Regions from separate parts of the Micromonospora sp. CPCC 205539 genome, predicted to be linked through region 1. Evidence: predicted binding sites of a transcription regulator. Region 1 holds the regulator's gene; each other region holds the start of a gene.

Region 1 (4,721 bases):
ACGTCCCGTTCTGCGCCAGCCGGTGCGGCTACTGCGACTTCAACACCTACACGGCCGCCGAACTGGGCGGCGGCGCGAGCCGCGAGGGGTACGTGGACACCGTTCTGGCCGAGCTGGCGCTCGCCGCCCGGGTGCTCGGCGACAGCCCACCGCCCCGGGTCGACACGGTCTTCGTGGGCGGTGGCACACCCACCCTGCTCCCCGCCGACGACCTGGCCCGCATCCTCGACGGCATCGACCGCACCTGGGGGCTTGCCGCCGACGCCGAGGTGACCACCGAGGCCAACCCGGAATCGGTCACCCCGGAATCGTTGAAGCTGCTGCGGGCCGCCGGCTACACCCGGATCTCGCTCGGCATGCAGTCCGCCGCCCCGGGGGTGCTGGCGATCCTCGACCGCAAGCACAGCGCCGGCCGGGCCACCGCTGCCGCACTGGAGGCGCGCGACGCCGGCTTCGAGCACGTCAACCTGGACCTGATCTACGGCACTCCGGGGGAGCGGGCGGAGGACTTCGCCGCCTCGCTGGAGCAGGTGGTGGCCGCCGGGGTGGACCACGTCAGCGCGTACGCCCTGATCGTCGAGGACGGCACCCGGCTCGCCGCTCGGATGCGTCGCGGCGAACTCCCGTACCCCAGTGACGACGTCGCCGCGGACCGCTACCTGGCCGCGGAGGCCGCCCTCGACGCGGCCGGCCTCTCCTGGTACGAGGTCTCCAACTGGGCGCGCACCGACGACGCCCGGTGCCGGCACAACCTGCTCTACTGGACCGGCGCGGACTGGTGGGGGCTCGGCCCCGGGGCGCACAGCCACGTCGGCGGGGTGCGCTGGTGGAACGTCAAACACCCCTCGGCGTACGCCCAGCGGCTCGCCGCCGGTGCGTCTCCGGGCCTGGCCCGGGAGGTGCTCACGGCCGACGAGACGCACATGGAGGATGTGATGCTCCGGCTGCGGCTCGCCACCGGGCTGCCGCTGGCCGTGCTCGACGCCACCGGCCGGGCCGGTGCCGAGCGGGCGTTGGCCGACGGCCTGCTGGCCGCTCCGGAATACGCGGCCGGCCGAGCGGTGCTCACCCTGCGCGGTCGGCTGCTCGCCGACGCCGTGGTGCGCGACCTGCTCCCCTGACCGGGCCCGGTGCCGCCACCGGCGGATCGGACGGCAGTGCACCGGGTCGGCCAGGGGAGTGGCCGACCCGGGTCACTTGATCATGTTGACCGAGAGCGGGTAGCGGTAGAGCGAGCCCTCGTTGGCCTTGATGCCAGCGATGATGCCGAAGACGGCACCGAGGATGATCGCCGCCGCGACCGGGATGAAGCCGATCACGATGCAGGCGAGGATCCAGCCGACCAGGCCGATGATCGACCAGAGGAGCTGGAAGTTGAGCGCCGCCACGGCGTGCGCCCGGACCGTCGGGGACTGGTTGCCCCGGGCCAGCAGTGCCACCAGCGGGCCGATCCAGCCGAGCACGCCGCCGCTAATGATCATCCCGGCGGCGCCACCGAAGTGCGCGACGAGCGCCCAGGTCTTGTCCTCGTTGTTGGCGAAGCCGCCACCGGGACCGCCGTAGGCGCCACCGGTCGGATATCCGCCAGCCGGGTAGCCGCCTGGCGGAGGGTAGCCGCCCGACGGCGGTTGGTCACCGGTGGGCGGCGGATAGCCACCGGCCGGGGGATAGCCGCCCGGGCCGGGTGCCCCGGACAGTGGTGCGGTGGGTGGCTCGGCCGAAGGGGCCGGAGCTGGGGGAGCTGGCGGGGAGGTCGGCTCCGGCGGATACGCGCCGGGGTCTCCCGCACCGGGAGGGCGAGGTGGTTCAGTCATGGTTGTCACGGTAAGGGCCCGTAGCAACGCCGCACCAGAGCGACACCGCCGGGTCGGCCCGGCTGAACGGACACCGGTGTCCTTGATCATCGCGTCAGCGGGTCTGCCGACGTAGACTGGCACTCGTTACAGTCGAGTGCCAGGACGGTCCGCCGGCCCACAGTGCCGGCGGCCGACGTGCGACAGGAGGTGCGGAGGATGGGTCTCGACGACCGGAAGCTCGCCGTGCTCCGCGCGATCGTCGAGGACTACGTCTCCACCCAGGAGCCGGTCGGCAGCAAGGCGCTGGTCGAACGGCACCAGCTCGGGGTCTCCCCGGCCACGGTCCGCAACGACATGGCCGTGCTCGAGGAGGAGGGCTACATCCGGCAGCCGCACACCAGTGCCGGCCGGGTGCCCACCGACCGCGGCTACCGGCTCTTCGTCGACCGGCTGTCCCGGGTCAAGCCGCTCAGCCCGGCCGAGCGCCGAGCCATCGAGCGCTTCCTGGTCGGCGCCGTCGACCTCGACGACGTGGTGCACCGCACCGTACGGCTGCTCGCCCAGTTGACCCGGCAGGTGGCCGTCGTGCAGTACCCGAGCCTGGCCCGCTCCTCGGTCCGGCATCTGGAGCTGGTGCCGATCTCCACCACCCGGCTGATGCTCGTCATGATCGCTGACACCGGGCGGGTGGAGCAGCGGCTCGTGGAGCTGCCCGGGCCGGTGCCCGCCGACGACGTCACCGACCTGCGCCGGCTGATCAACGAGAAGCTCGCCGGCGCCCGGCTGTCCGAGACGCCGCCGCTGGTGCAGGTGCTGGTCGAGGAGGCGCCCGTCACGCTGCGCCCGATGATGACCACGCTCGCCACCGTGCTCCTCGAGACGCTGGTCGAGCGGCACGAGGAGCGGATCGCGCTCGCCGGCACCGCCAACCTCACCCGGGGCGGCCTGCTCGACTTCCAGGGCTCGCTGCGGCCGATCCTCGAGGCGCTGGAGGAGGAGGTCGTGCTGCTCAAGCTCATCGGCGAGACCGAGCCGAGCACGACCCGGGTGCTGATCGGCGACGAAAACGAGTTCGACAACCTGCGCGCCGCCTCGGTGGTCAGCACCGGGTACGGCCCGGGCGCCACCATCGTGGGCGGCCTGGGGGTGCTGGGCCCCACCCGGATGGATTACCCCGGCAACATCGCCACGGTGCGCGCCGTGGCACGCTACGTGGGCGAGTTGCTGGCCCAGAACTGATCGGTCAGGGCCGATGCGGCCGGCTGCGGCCGCCGACCGGCGCAACGCGAGACGAACATGAGGACACGGAACGCAGTGGCCAGGGACTACTACGGCATTCTCGGTGTGAGCCGGGAAGCCTCCGACGATGAGATCAAGCGCGCCTACCGCAAGTTGGCGCGCCAGTTCCACCCGGACGTCAATCCGGACCCGGAGGCACAGGAGAAGTTCAAGGACATCAACGCCGCGTACGAGGTCCTCTCGGACGACCGGAAGCGGCAGATCGTCGACCTGGGCGGTGACCCGCTCGCCCCGGGTGGCGGTGGCGGTGCCGGCGGCCCGGGTGGTCCGGGTGGGGCCGGCCCGTTCGTCGGCTTCCAGGACATCATGGACGCGTTCTTCGGTGGTGCGGCGGGTGGCGCCCGCGGCCCGCGTCCCCGCACCCGTCCGGGTGCCGACGCGATCCTGCGACTCGAGCTCGACCTGCACGAGACGGCCTTCGGCGTCGAGGCGCCGATCACCGTCGACACCGCCGTGCTCTGCACCACCTGTTCCGGTGCCGGCACGGCCGCCGGCACCCACCTGGCCACCTGCGAGGCGTGCGGTGGTCGGGGCGAGGTGCAGTCGGTGCAGCGCACCTTCCTCGGCCAGGTGGTCTCCGCCCGGCCGTGCACCGTGTGCCAGGGCCACGGCACCACCATCCCGCACCCCTGCCCCACCTGCGCCGGCGACGGCCGGGTGCGCACCCGCCGTTCGCTGACCGTCAAGATCCCGGCCGGGGTCGAGGACGGCATGCGGATCCGGCTGGCCCAGCAGGGCGAGGTGGGCCCGGGCGGCGGCACCGCCGGTGACCTCTACGTGGAGATCCACGAGCGGCCGCACGACGTGTACTCCCGCAAGGGCGACGACCTGCACTGCCGGGTCACCGTTCCGATGACGGCGGCGGCGCTGGGCACCCGGCTGACCATCAAGACACTGGACAGCGAGGAGACCGTCGACGTCAAGGCCGGCACCCAGCCGGCCAGCACCCTGCGGCTGCGCGCTCGGGGCGTTCCGCACCTGCGCGGCACCGGCCGGGGTGACCTCTACGTGCACCTCGACGTGCGGACGCCCACCAAGCTCGACCCCGACCAGGAGAAGATGCTGCGCGACTTCGCCAAGACCCGGGGCGAGGAGGTCGCCGAGTTATCCAAGCAGGGCGGCTTCTTCTCCCGGATGCGCGACGCGTTCAACGGGCACGCCTGAGGTGTCCGCGCCGCTGTTCCTGGTCGAGGCGCTGCCCACCGGCGACGCGCTGACCCTGGACGGCCCCGAGGGGCACCACGCCGCCACCGTGCAGCGCCTCCGGGTCGGCGAGGAGCTGCTGCTCGCCGACGGTCGAGGTGGCACGGCCGCCGCCGTGGTCACCGCCGTCGGCCGGGGCAGCCTCGAGCTCACCGTCACCTCCCGGGGGTACGCGGACGCGCCCGTGCCCCGGCTGGTGGCCGTGCAGGGCATCGCGAAGGGCGATCGGGGTGAGCTGGCCGTCCAGGCGATGACCGAGGTCGGGGTGGACGAGATCGTGCCCTGGGCGGCGTCCCGCTCGGTGACGCAGTGGCGGGGCGACCGGGGCGTACGCGCCCGGGACAAGTGGGTGGCCACCGCCCGGGAGGCGGCCAAGCAGGCCCGCCGGCCCTGGCTGCCGGTCGTGGCCGGTGCGCCGGACGA
Region 2 (4,721 bases), on a different contig from region 1:
ACCCACTGGGGTCGCCTGCGGTCGTCGCGTCGGCGTTCGGGTCGGGCAGGGCTGGCAGGTCACGGGTCAACAGGGCCAGGTCACCGAGGGTGCGCGCGGCCCACACCGCGCCGACCCGCTCGGAGAACTCGTCCAGCGTGAGGCGGCCGGCCGCGGTGTGCTGGTGCAGCTCGGTGACCACCCGGTTGCGGTCGTCGTCGGAGGCACGCAGCTCGACATCCACGCCGCACAGGGTACGCGGATCAGCGCGCGTCGAGGGGAGCCGTTTGACGGTCGGCTCAGCGCGCCGACGAGGCGATCGCCGCCGCTCGCGCCGCGGCGAGTTTCATCAGGTCGTTCGGGGCCAGTTCGAGTTGGAGGCCGCGGCGGCCGGCCGAGACGTACACGGTCCCGTGCGCCAGGGCCGACTCGTCGAGCACCGTCGGGAGCTGCCGACGCTGACCCAGTGGACTGATGCCGCCGCGTACGTAACCGGTGGCGCGTTCGGCGACCGCGCGGTCGGCCATGGTGGCCCGTTTGCCGCCGACCGCCGTGGCGAGCGCCTTGAGGTCCAACTCGCCGGTGACCGGGACGACCGCCACGGTGAGCACGCCGTCGACGTCGGTCACCAGGGACTTGAAGACCCGTTCCGGTGCCACACCGAGTGCCGCCGCCACCAGGGCGCCGTAGTTCGGAGCGTCCGGCGCCACCCGGTACGAGTGGGTGCGGTACGCGATCCCGCGCTTGGTCAGCAGTGCCGTCGCCGGAGTGCCCTGTCCCGCCACGCCGCCAACCTAGTCGACCGGTTGGCAGATCAGCACGGTCGGCGCCCCGGCGACCCGGGTGAGCACCAGGCTCGCCGCCGCGTCGCCGGCGAGCCGCAGGTCGCGCCGGAGCTGCTCCGGTGTGAGCGCCGAACCCCGCTTGAGGATCTCCACCCGACCCACCCGGCGGTCCCGCAGCAGCGCGCGTAGCCGCTTGAGCGAGAACGGCAGCACGTCGGTGATCTCCAGGCAGCGCGCGTACGGCGTGCGGGTCGGGCGGTCCGCGTACAGGTAGGCGATGCTCGGGTCACCGAGGGTGGCGTCCAGTTCGCCGGCCAGCTCGGCGACGAGGTGCGCGCGGACCACCGCCGGATCCGGGTCGTACAGGTAGCGGCGCGGCGCCCCCACCGGGGCCTCGGCGGCACCCGAGCCGGTCAGCTGGTGGCAGTCCGTCGCCGCCCGGTAGAGGGTGGCGCGGCGGGGCACCTCGGCCAACTCGCCACACCAGAGCGCGGCCTCGACCAGGTCGCCGTCCACGCCGACCCACTCCGCCTCGGCCCCGGGCGGGATGAGCGCGTGGTCCAGTCCCGGTGCCACCTTCACCACCGTGTGCGGCACCCGCTCGGCAAGCCCGGTGACGAAGTCCCAGGGTGGCGAGTAGGCGCGCGGGTCGAAGATCCGCCGCCCGGTGCCGGCCCGCCGCCGGGCCGGATCGCAGAACACACCGTCGACCCGGGAGACGTCGAAGGTGGTGGCGTCGCCGCACTCCACCGTGAAGAGCTCGGCCAGCCCCGCGGCTGCGGCGTTGGCGGCGGCCATCGCGGCGGTCAGGGGGTCGGCTTCCACCCCGTACACCCGGATGCCGGCACGGGCGGCGGCCAGCGCGTCGGCGCCGAGGCCGCACCCGAGGTCGGCCAGGGTGCGCACGCCGGCGGCGCGGAGCCGGGCGGCGCGGCGGTCGGCGACCACCCGGCGGGTGGCCTGCTCCAGCCCGGCGCGGGTGAGGAACATCCCGGCGGCGGCCGGGCCGAACTTGCCCACCGCCCGGTGGCGCAGCTCGGCCTGGGTGAGCGCCGCCGCGGCCAGCGTCGGCGGCACCCCGGTCGCCCGCAGCGCCGACGCCGCGGTCAGCGGGTCGCCGCCGGCCAGCCCGGCCGCCGTCGCGAGAGCGGCCGACCCCTCGGGGGTACGCAGGGTCGCCAGCTGGTCGAGATCCACCCGGTCATTCTCCCGGTCGACCCACTGATCCGGCCTGGCGGGGCGCGACTCGCTGGCACTCTCCTTGACGGAGTGCTAGCCACGGAATAACCTGCGATTAGCACTCTCAACCCGAGGGTGCCAGCTCCCGGGTCTCGCGACCCGGGTGCGCACGCCAGGCGGACCGGCACCCGCGACGACGGTCCCGCCCGGTGGCATGAGGCAGATTGACGCTGGTCGGCCCCGCCGGCCAGCAACGAAACCAGTACCCCAGGAGGGTATGCCCGTGACTACCGCGACCAAGGTTGCGATCAAGCCGCTCGAGGACCGCATCGTGGTCCAGGCGAACGAGGCTGAGACCACCACGGCGTCGGGCATCGTGATCCCCGACACCGCCAAGGAGAAGCCGCAGGAGGGCACTGTCCTCGCTGTCGGCCCGGGCCGCGTCGACGACAACGGCAACCGCGTTCCGGTTGACGTCCAGGTCGGCGACACCGTCCTCTACTCGAAGTACGGCGGCACCGAGGTCAAGTACGCCGGCGAGGAGTACCTGGTGCTCTCCGCCCGCGACGTCCTCGCGGTCATCGAGAAGTAAGCAACCGATCAGTGCCATTGCCCCGGTCCGGCTCGCCGGGCCGGGGCAATGACGCTTCGAAGGGACATTCATGGCGAAGATCCTGAGCTTCTCGGACGACGCCCGGCACCTGCTGGAGCACGGTGTCAACGCCCTCGCGGACGCGGTCAAGGTCACCCTCGGCCCGCGCGGGCGCAACGTCGTCCTGGACAAGAAATTCGGTGCGCCGACGATCACCAACGATGGTGTGACCATCGCCAAGGAGATCGAGCTCACCAATCCCTACGAGAACCTCGGCGCGCAGCTGGTCAAGGAGGTGGCGACCAAGACCAACGACGTCGCCGGCGACGGGACCACCACCGCGACCGTGCTGGCGCAGGCGATGGTCCGCGAGGGCCTGCGCAACGTCACCGCCGGGACCAACCCGGCCGGCCTCAAGCGGGGCATCGACGCGGCGGCCGCCAAGATCTCCGAGGCGCTGCTCGGCCGGGCCGCCGAGGTCACCGGCAAGGAGTCGATCGCGAACGTGGCGACGATCTCCGCGCAGGACGCCACCATCGGTGACCTGATCGCCGAGGCGATGGAGCGGGTCGGCCGCGACGGTGTCATCACCGTCGAGGAGGGCTCCGCCCTCACCACCGAGCTGGACGTGACCGAGGGTCTCCAGTTCGACAAGGGCTTCATCTCGCCGAACTTCGTCACCGACCTGGAGGGTCAGGAGTCCGTCCTCGAGGACGCGTACATCCTGATCACCACGCAGAAGATCTCCGCGATCGAGGAGCTGCTGCCGCTGCTGGAGAAGGTCCTCCAGAACAGCAAGCCGCTGCTGATCATCGCCGAGGACGTGGACGGCCAGGCGCTCTCCACCCTCGTGGTCAACTCGATCCGCAAGACCCTCAAGGTCTGCGCGGTCAAGGCTCCGGGCTTCGGTGACCGGCGCAAGGCGATGCTCCAGGACATCGCGATCTCCACGGGCGCCGAGCTGGTCGCCCCGGAGCTGGGCTACAAGCTCGACCAGGTCGGCCTCGAGGTGCTCGGCACCGCGCGGCGCGTCGTGGTCGACAAGGAGAACACCACGATCGTCGACGGCGGCGGCCAGAGCGCCGACGTCTCCGACCGGGTGGCTCAGATCCGCAAGGAGATCGAGGCCTCCGACTCCGACTGGGACCGGGAGAAGCTGGCCGAGCGGCTGGCGAAGCTCTCCGGCGGGATCGCCGTGATCAAGGTGGGCGCGGCGACCGAGGTCGAGATGAAGGAGCGCAAGCACCGCATCGAGGACGCCATCGCGGCGACCAAGGCTGCGGTCGAGGAGGGCACCGTGCCCGGCGGCGGCGCCGCCCTGGTGCAGATCCTCCCGGTGCTCGACGACGACCTGGGCTTCACCGGCGAGGAGAAGGTCGGCGTCTCGATCGTGCGTAAGGCGCTGGTCGAGCCGCTGCGCTGGATCGCGCAGAACGCCGGTCACGACGGCTACGTCGTGACCCAGAAGGTCGCCGGCAAGGAGTGGGGCCACGGCCTCGACGCCGCCACCGGCGAGTACGTCGACCTGGTCAAGGCCGGCATCATCGACCCGGTGAAGGTGACCCGCAACGCGGTCACCAACGCCGCCTCGATCGCCGGTCTGCTGCTGACCACCGAGAGCCTCGTGGTGGAGAAGCCGGAGCAGGCCGAGCCGGCCGCCGCCGGTGGGCACGGCCACGGTCACGGCCACCAGCACGGCCCGGGTTTCTGATCCGGTAGACAGCACCGTCCCGGGGCACACCGTCACACGGCGGTGTGCCCCGCGTCGTCTGCTGACGTTGTCTGTCGTGCGGCTGTGTGTCCGGCGTCGTCTGCTGCTGTTGTTGGTCGTGCCGCGTTCTGCCTGCGTCGTCTGCCGACGTTGCTCGTCGTGCGGCCATGTGCCCCGCGGCGTTGTTGGCGGCGGGGCGGGATGATCGCGCACACTGGACCGATGAGCACGACGTCGCGGCGTTACGCCGCGCTGGCCGGCGTCACCGCCGCGGCCGTCGCAATCGGGATCGCGGAGCCGGTGGCGGTGCTGACCGGGCCCCGGTCGGCACCCCTGGTCGCGGTCGGTGGGGTGGTCGTCGACGCCGTCCCGGAGTCGCTCAAGCAGCTCGCCATCGACCTCTTCGGCACCGCCGACAAGATCGCACTGCTGGTCGGCACGGCCCTGCTGCTGGGCGGGTTCGCCGCGCTGCTCG
Region 3 (4,721 bases), on a different contig from region 1:
CCGCCGTACGGCCGGGCGCAGAAGCGGCGCAACCAGCGCCCGCTACCCACCTGACGACGAACGGGGCGGACCGCGTCAGCGGCCCGCCCCGTTCTGTGTCGGAACTGGACTCAGAAGTCCATGTCCCCGCCACCCGGGCCAGCCGGGGCGGCCGGGGTCTTCTCCGGCTTGTCCGCCACGACGGCCTCGGTGGTGAGGAAGAGCGCCGCGATGGAAGCGGCGTTCTGCAGCGCCGACCGGGTCACCTTGGCCGGGTCGATGATGCCCGCGGCCAGCAGGTCGACGTACTCGCCGTTGGCGGCGTTCAGACCGTGACCCGCTTCGAGGTTACGGACCTTCTCCACCACGACGCCGCCCTCGAGGCCGGCGTTGACGGCGATCTGCCGCAGCGGGGCGTCGAGCGCGACCTTGACGATGTTCGCGCCGGTCGCCTCGTCGCCGACCAGGTCGAGCTTGTCGAAGGCGGTCTTGCCGGCCTGAACCAGCGCGACGCCACCACCCGGGACGATGCCCTCCTCGACGGCCGCCTTCGCGTTGCGAACGGCGTCCTCGATGCGGTGCTTGCGCTCCTTGAGCTCGACCTCGGTGGCCGCGCCGACCTTGATCACCGCAACGCCACCGGCCAGCTTGGCCAGCCGCTCCTGCAGCTTCTCGCGGTCGTAGTCGGAGTCGCTCTTGTCGATCTCGGCCCGGATCTGGTTGACCCGACCCTGGATCTGGTCGGCGTCGCCGGCACCATCGACGATGGTGGTCTCGTCCTTGGTCACCACGACCTTGCGGGCGCGGCCCAGCATGTCGAGGCTGACGGCGTCCAGCTTGAGGCCGACCTCCTCGCTGATGACCTGACCACCGGTGAGGATGGCGATGTCGGCGAGCATGGCCTTGCGGCGGTCACCGAAGCCCGGCGCCTTGACGGCGACGGACTTGAAGGTGCCCCGGACCTTGTTGACGACCAGGGTGGCCAGGGCCTCGCCCTCGATGTCCTCGGAGATGATCAGCAGCGGCTTGCCCGACTGCATGACCTTCTCGAGGATCGGGAGCAGGTCCTTGACCGACGAGATCTTGCTGTTGACGATCAGGAGGTAGGGGTCGTCGAAGACGGCCTCCATGCGCTCCGGGTCGGTCATGAAGTAGGCCGAGATGTAGCCCTTGTCGAAGCGCATACCCTCGGTGAGCTCCAGCTCCAGCCCGAAGGTGTTGCTCTCCTCGACGGTGATGACGCCTTCCTTGCCGACCTTGTCCATCGCCTCGGCGATGATCTCGCCGACGGTGCTGTCGCCAGCGGAGATGGAGGCGGTGGAGGCGATCTGCTCCTTGGTCTCGACGTCCTTGGCGAGCTTGGACAGCTCCTCCGAGACGCTCGCGACCGCGGCCTCGATGCCCCGCTTCAGGGCCATCGGGTTGGCGCCAGCGGCCACGTTGCGCAGGCCCTCGCGAACCAGGGCCTGGGCCAGGACAGTCGCCGTCGTCGTGCCGTCACCGGCAACGTCGTCGGTCTTCTTGGCGACCTCCTTGACCAGCTCAGCGCCGATCTTCTCGTACGGGTCCTCGAGCTCGATCTCCTTGGCGATGCTCACACCATCGTTGGTGATGGTGGGGGCACCCCACTTCTTCTCGAGCACGACGTTGCGGCCCTTGGGGCCGAGGGTCACCTTTACGGCGTCGGCGAGCTGGTTCATGCCCCGCTCGAGGCCGCGGCGCGCCTCTTCGTCGAACGCGATCATCTTGGCCATACGGCGTTGTCCTCCTGGACACTCACGGGCCACCCGAGTGTTGTGTCCCGGATGGGCCGCCTGGTGTACGCACCTTGGGACGTCGCCACCTGGCGACGACGACGTCCTTCGGCCGGGCCGGATAGCCCGCGACGACCGGCCATGTGCCACCCCGGCGTCTCCACGCCGGCGCGACCCTGGCCCCACCGTCCCGACCATTGGCACTCGCGGTATGCGAGTGCCAATGACTTGTTTAGCACTCTCCCCTGCCGAGTGCAAGCACGATGACCCCGGTCAGCCGAGTTCCGCCGCCAGCCCGGCACTGTTCACCGGCGCCTCATGGGCCCGCTGCTCGGCGTACGTGACCAGCAGACCGATCAACTGGGCGAGGTGCGCCGGCAGGGTCAGCACCGCGGTGACCCCGGTCACCACCACCACACCGACCGCGGTGCCCGGCGACGCCAGCGGGTCCGTACCGAACGGCGCGGAGCCCACCCCCTCCAGCACCGTGGGAACGATCGTGCCGACGATCACCGCCCCGGCCACCAGCGCCACCCGGCCGAGCAGCAGCCCGAGCCGGTCGTGGAACATCCGGAACGACCGGCCGATCGGGTTCTGCCGTTCGAAGAGGTAGACCGGCCCGGCCATGCTCAGCGCGAACGCCAGGTAGATGCCCGGCAGCACGCAGAAGCAGACACCCACGCCGATGATCAGACCGATCAGCAGGCTCCAGCCCCACAACCCGAGCGCCCGCCGCAGGCCGTAGCGCAGCGCCGAGCCGAGGTCGACCTGCTCGCCGACCGCCTGCCGCGTGATCACCCAACTGCCGGCGGCCCACCCGAGCGCCTGCACCAACCCCAGGAGCAGGCTGCCGCCGATCAGCACGGCGACGAGGGTCGCGACGTCGGCGACGAACGAGTCGGGCAGGTCAGCGGAGGAGTTCACCCCGGCCTCCGGCGCCCAGCCGGCCGTCGGATCCAGACCGAGCTGGATCACGGCCACCACCGCCGCCGGCAACACCTGCGTGAGCAGCATGATGGGCACCAGCAGCCGCCAACCCCGGCGCAGCGCACCCGAGCACCGCTCGAACCAGCCGCCCAGGCCGGCGCCGGGCGGAGTCACCAGGGCGTCGGTCGGATCGAACCCGTGACCCGGCGGGTACCAGCCGAGCTGCGCACCCGGATACCACGGCTGCCCGCCGTACGGACCGGACCCGGGCGGATAGCCGCCGGTGGGCGGGAACACCCACCCTTGCGGCGGCTGGCCGGGCGGACCCCACCCAGCCTGCCCGGGGTCCCAGCCGGGCGGCGGGCCGTAGCCGGGTGCGGTCGGGTCGGACGGGCCCTGCTCCCCCGGCCCGGGGGGAGGAGTGGGCGGGGGCGGCTGGTCGGTCATGAACCCTCCTCAGCATCGGCTGGAACGGCTCACGATCTTCCCGGGTACGGGACCGGACCGCTGCCCCGGCCCAGGGCGACCCGAACGGGCGGGGAAACGCTCAGGCGATGAGGCGTACGCGCTCCGCCTGTGGGCCCTTCTGGCCCTGGGCAACCTCGAACTCGACGCGCTGACCGTCGTCCAGCGCCTTGTAGCCGTCCATCTCGATCGCGGAGAAGTGGACGAACACGTCCTGCCCGCCGTCGACGGCGATGAAGCCGTAACCCTTTTCGGCGTTGAACCATTTCACGGTGCCCTGTGCCACGGTGCACATCCTCACTCTGCGCGGCGATCCCTGCCCAGCGCACGGCACGGCCGGGCGCCCCGGACGACTGCTTCAGCAATCGATGAAGACCACTGAAACGAGTGACCGAAATCGCACGCTACACGAGGAGTCACGGCCATGCACGACCGCAAATCGGGCATATTTTCGGAGTTGGGCCGGGTGCCACCGCATTGTCCACCATCGCTGTGATAGGTATGCGACATGAAGAGCGCGACGCGACGGGCGCCGATCCGTCGGGTACGCCCGGTGGACGCAGCCCGGATGAGGGCGCTACGGCTGGAGATGCTCGCGGACGCCCCGCTGGCCTTCCTGGAGACGATCGCCGACGCGGCCGCCCGCCCGCACGCCGAGTACGCGGCCCGGGTCGCGTACACCTCGCGTGGCACGTCGACCGCCCAGTTCGTGGCGGATCCCGGCGGACGGTTCGTCGGGCACGCCGGCGGCACGGTCAACCCGCACGAGCCGGGGCTGACCGTGATCTACGCCGTCTACGTCACGCCCGCCTGGCGGGGCAGCGGTCTACTCGCCGAGCTGATCGACGAGGTGGCCGCCTGGTCGCGGGCCTGCGGCCGCCCGGAGCTGCTGCTGGAGGTGGTGGTCGGCAACGACCGCGCCTACCGGGCCTACCAGCGGCTGGGCTTCACCGACACCAACGTCCGCGTCCCACACCCCACCATCCCAGCCCTGACCGAACTACAAATGCGCAGACCCGCCTAGAACCCGAGCCCAGGTCCGGTGATCAAGAGGTTTGCGTCAAGGAGAACACCGTTCCTGACGCAAACCTCTTGATCACCGCGCTGTCAGACGTGCCGCCGGGACTGCACGATCCGGAACCGGTTGGCTACGTAGGCGCCGTCGGTCAGCGCCGAGTTGGCTGCCGCGTTCGCGCCGCTGCCGTGGAAGTCGGAGAAGGCCGCCGACTGGTTCACGAAGACCCCGCCGGTCAGGTTGCAGGACAGGTGCACCCCAACCTCGACCGCAACCGCCTCGGTCGCGTCGAGCACCGCCTCGTCGGTGGAGTACACGCCCGCGGTGAGCGCACCCTTCTCGCCGACCGTCCGGCGCAGCAGCTCCAGGCTGTGCGACGTGGACTCGGTGGCGATGGCGAACGAGATCGGCCCGAACCACTCCCGGCCGTAGGTCTCGGCGTCGTGTGCGGCCAGCTTCACGATGGTCGGGGTACGCACCACCGCGTCGGCGTACGCCGGGTGCGCCACGGTCCGCGACTCCAGCACCGGCTCGCCCACCTTGGTCACCTCGGCCAGCCGCTCCAGCACCCCGTCGTTGAC

The links. The regulator HrcA, encoded in region 1, represses chaperone genes, less so after heat shock. The targets are predictions, from matches to a motif close to GGTTNGCACNCTCNNNNNGAGNGTGCNAACC.
Region 2: a site for HrcA is predicted at 2,057-2,087, ahead of groES (co-chaperone GroES). Genes of this name have one in related genera too.
Region 3: a site for HrcA is predicted at 1,929-1,959, ahead of groL (chaperonin GroEL). Genes of this name have one in related genera too.

Annotation. Positions count from the first base shown of each region.
Region 1 is NZ_JBAKHW010000027.1:33,765-38,485, reverse strand. Features, by position in the region: gene hemW (radical SAM family heme chaperone HemW) at 1-1,121, shown strand, start outside; gene V6V47_RS22530 (DUF4870 domain-containing protein) at 1,194-1,814, opposite strand; gene hrcA (heat-inducible transcriptional repressor HrcA) at 2,013-3,035, shown strand; gene dnaJ (molecular chaperone DnaJ) at 3,111-4,259, shown strand; gene V6V47_RS22515 (16S rRNA (uracil(1498)-N(3))-methyltransferase) at 4,261-4,721, shown strand, end outside.
Region 2 is NZ_JBAKHW010000065.1:21,576-26,296, forward strand. Features, by position in the region: gene V6V47_RS31095 (DUF1707 SHOCT-like domain-containing protein) at 1-223, opposite strand, end outside; gene ybaK (Cys-tRNA(Pro) deacylase) at 279-764, opposite strand; gene V6V47_RS31105 (THUMP-like domain-containing protein) at 774-1,961, opposite strand; gene groES (co-chaperone GroES) at 2,221-2,535, shown strand; gene groL (chaperonin GroEL) at 2,606-4,246, shown strand; gene V6V47_RS31120 (molybdopterin-dependent oxidoreductase) at 4,469-4,721, shown strand, end outside.
Region 3 is NZ_JBAKHW010000008.1:24,258-28,978, forward strand. Features, by position in the region: gene V6V47_RS09615 (hypothetical protein) at 1-54, shown strand, start outside; gene groL (chaperonin GroEL) at 111-1,733, opposite strand; gene V6V47_RS09625 (hypothetical protein) at 2,007-3,107, opposite strand; gene V6V47_RS09630 (cold-shock protein) at 3,208-3,411, opposite strand; gene V6V47_RS09635 (GNAT family N-acetyltransferase) at 3,634-4,149, shown strand; gene paaN (phenylacetic acid degradation protein PaaN) at 4,233-4,721, opposite strand, start outside.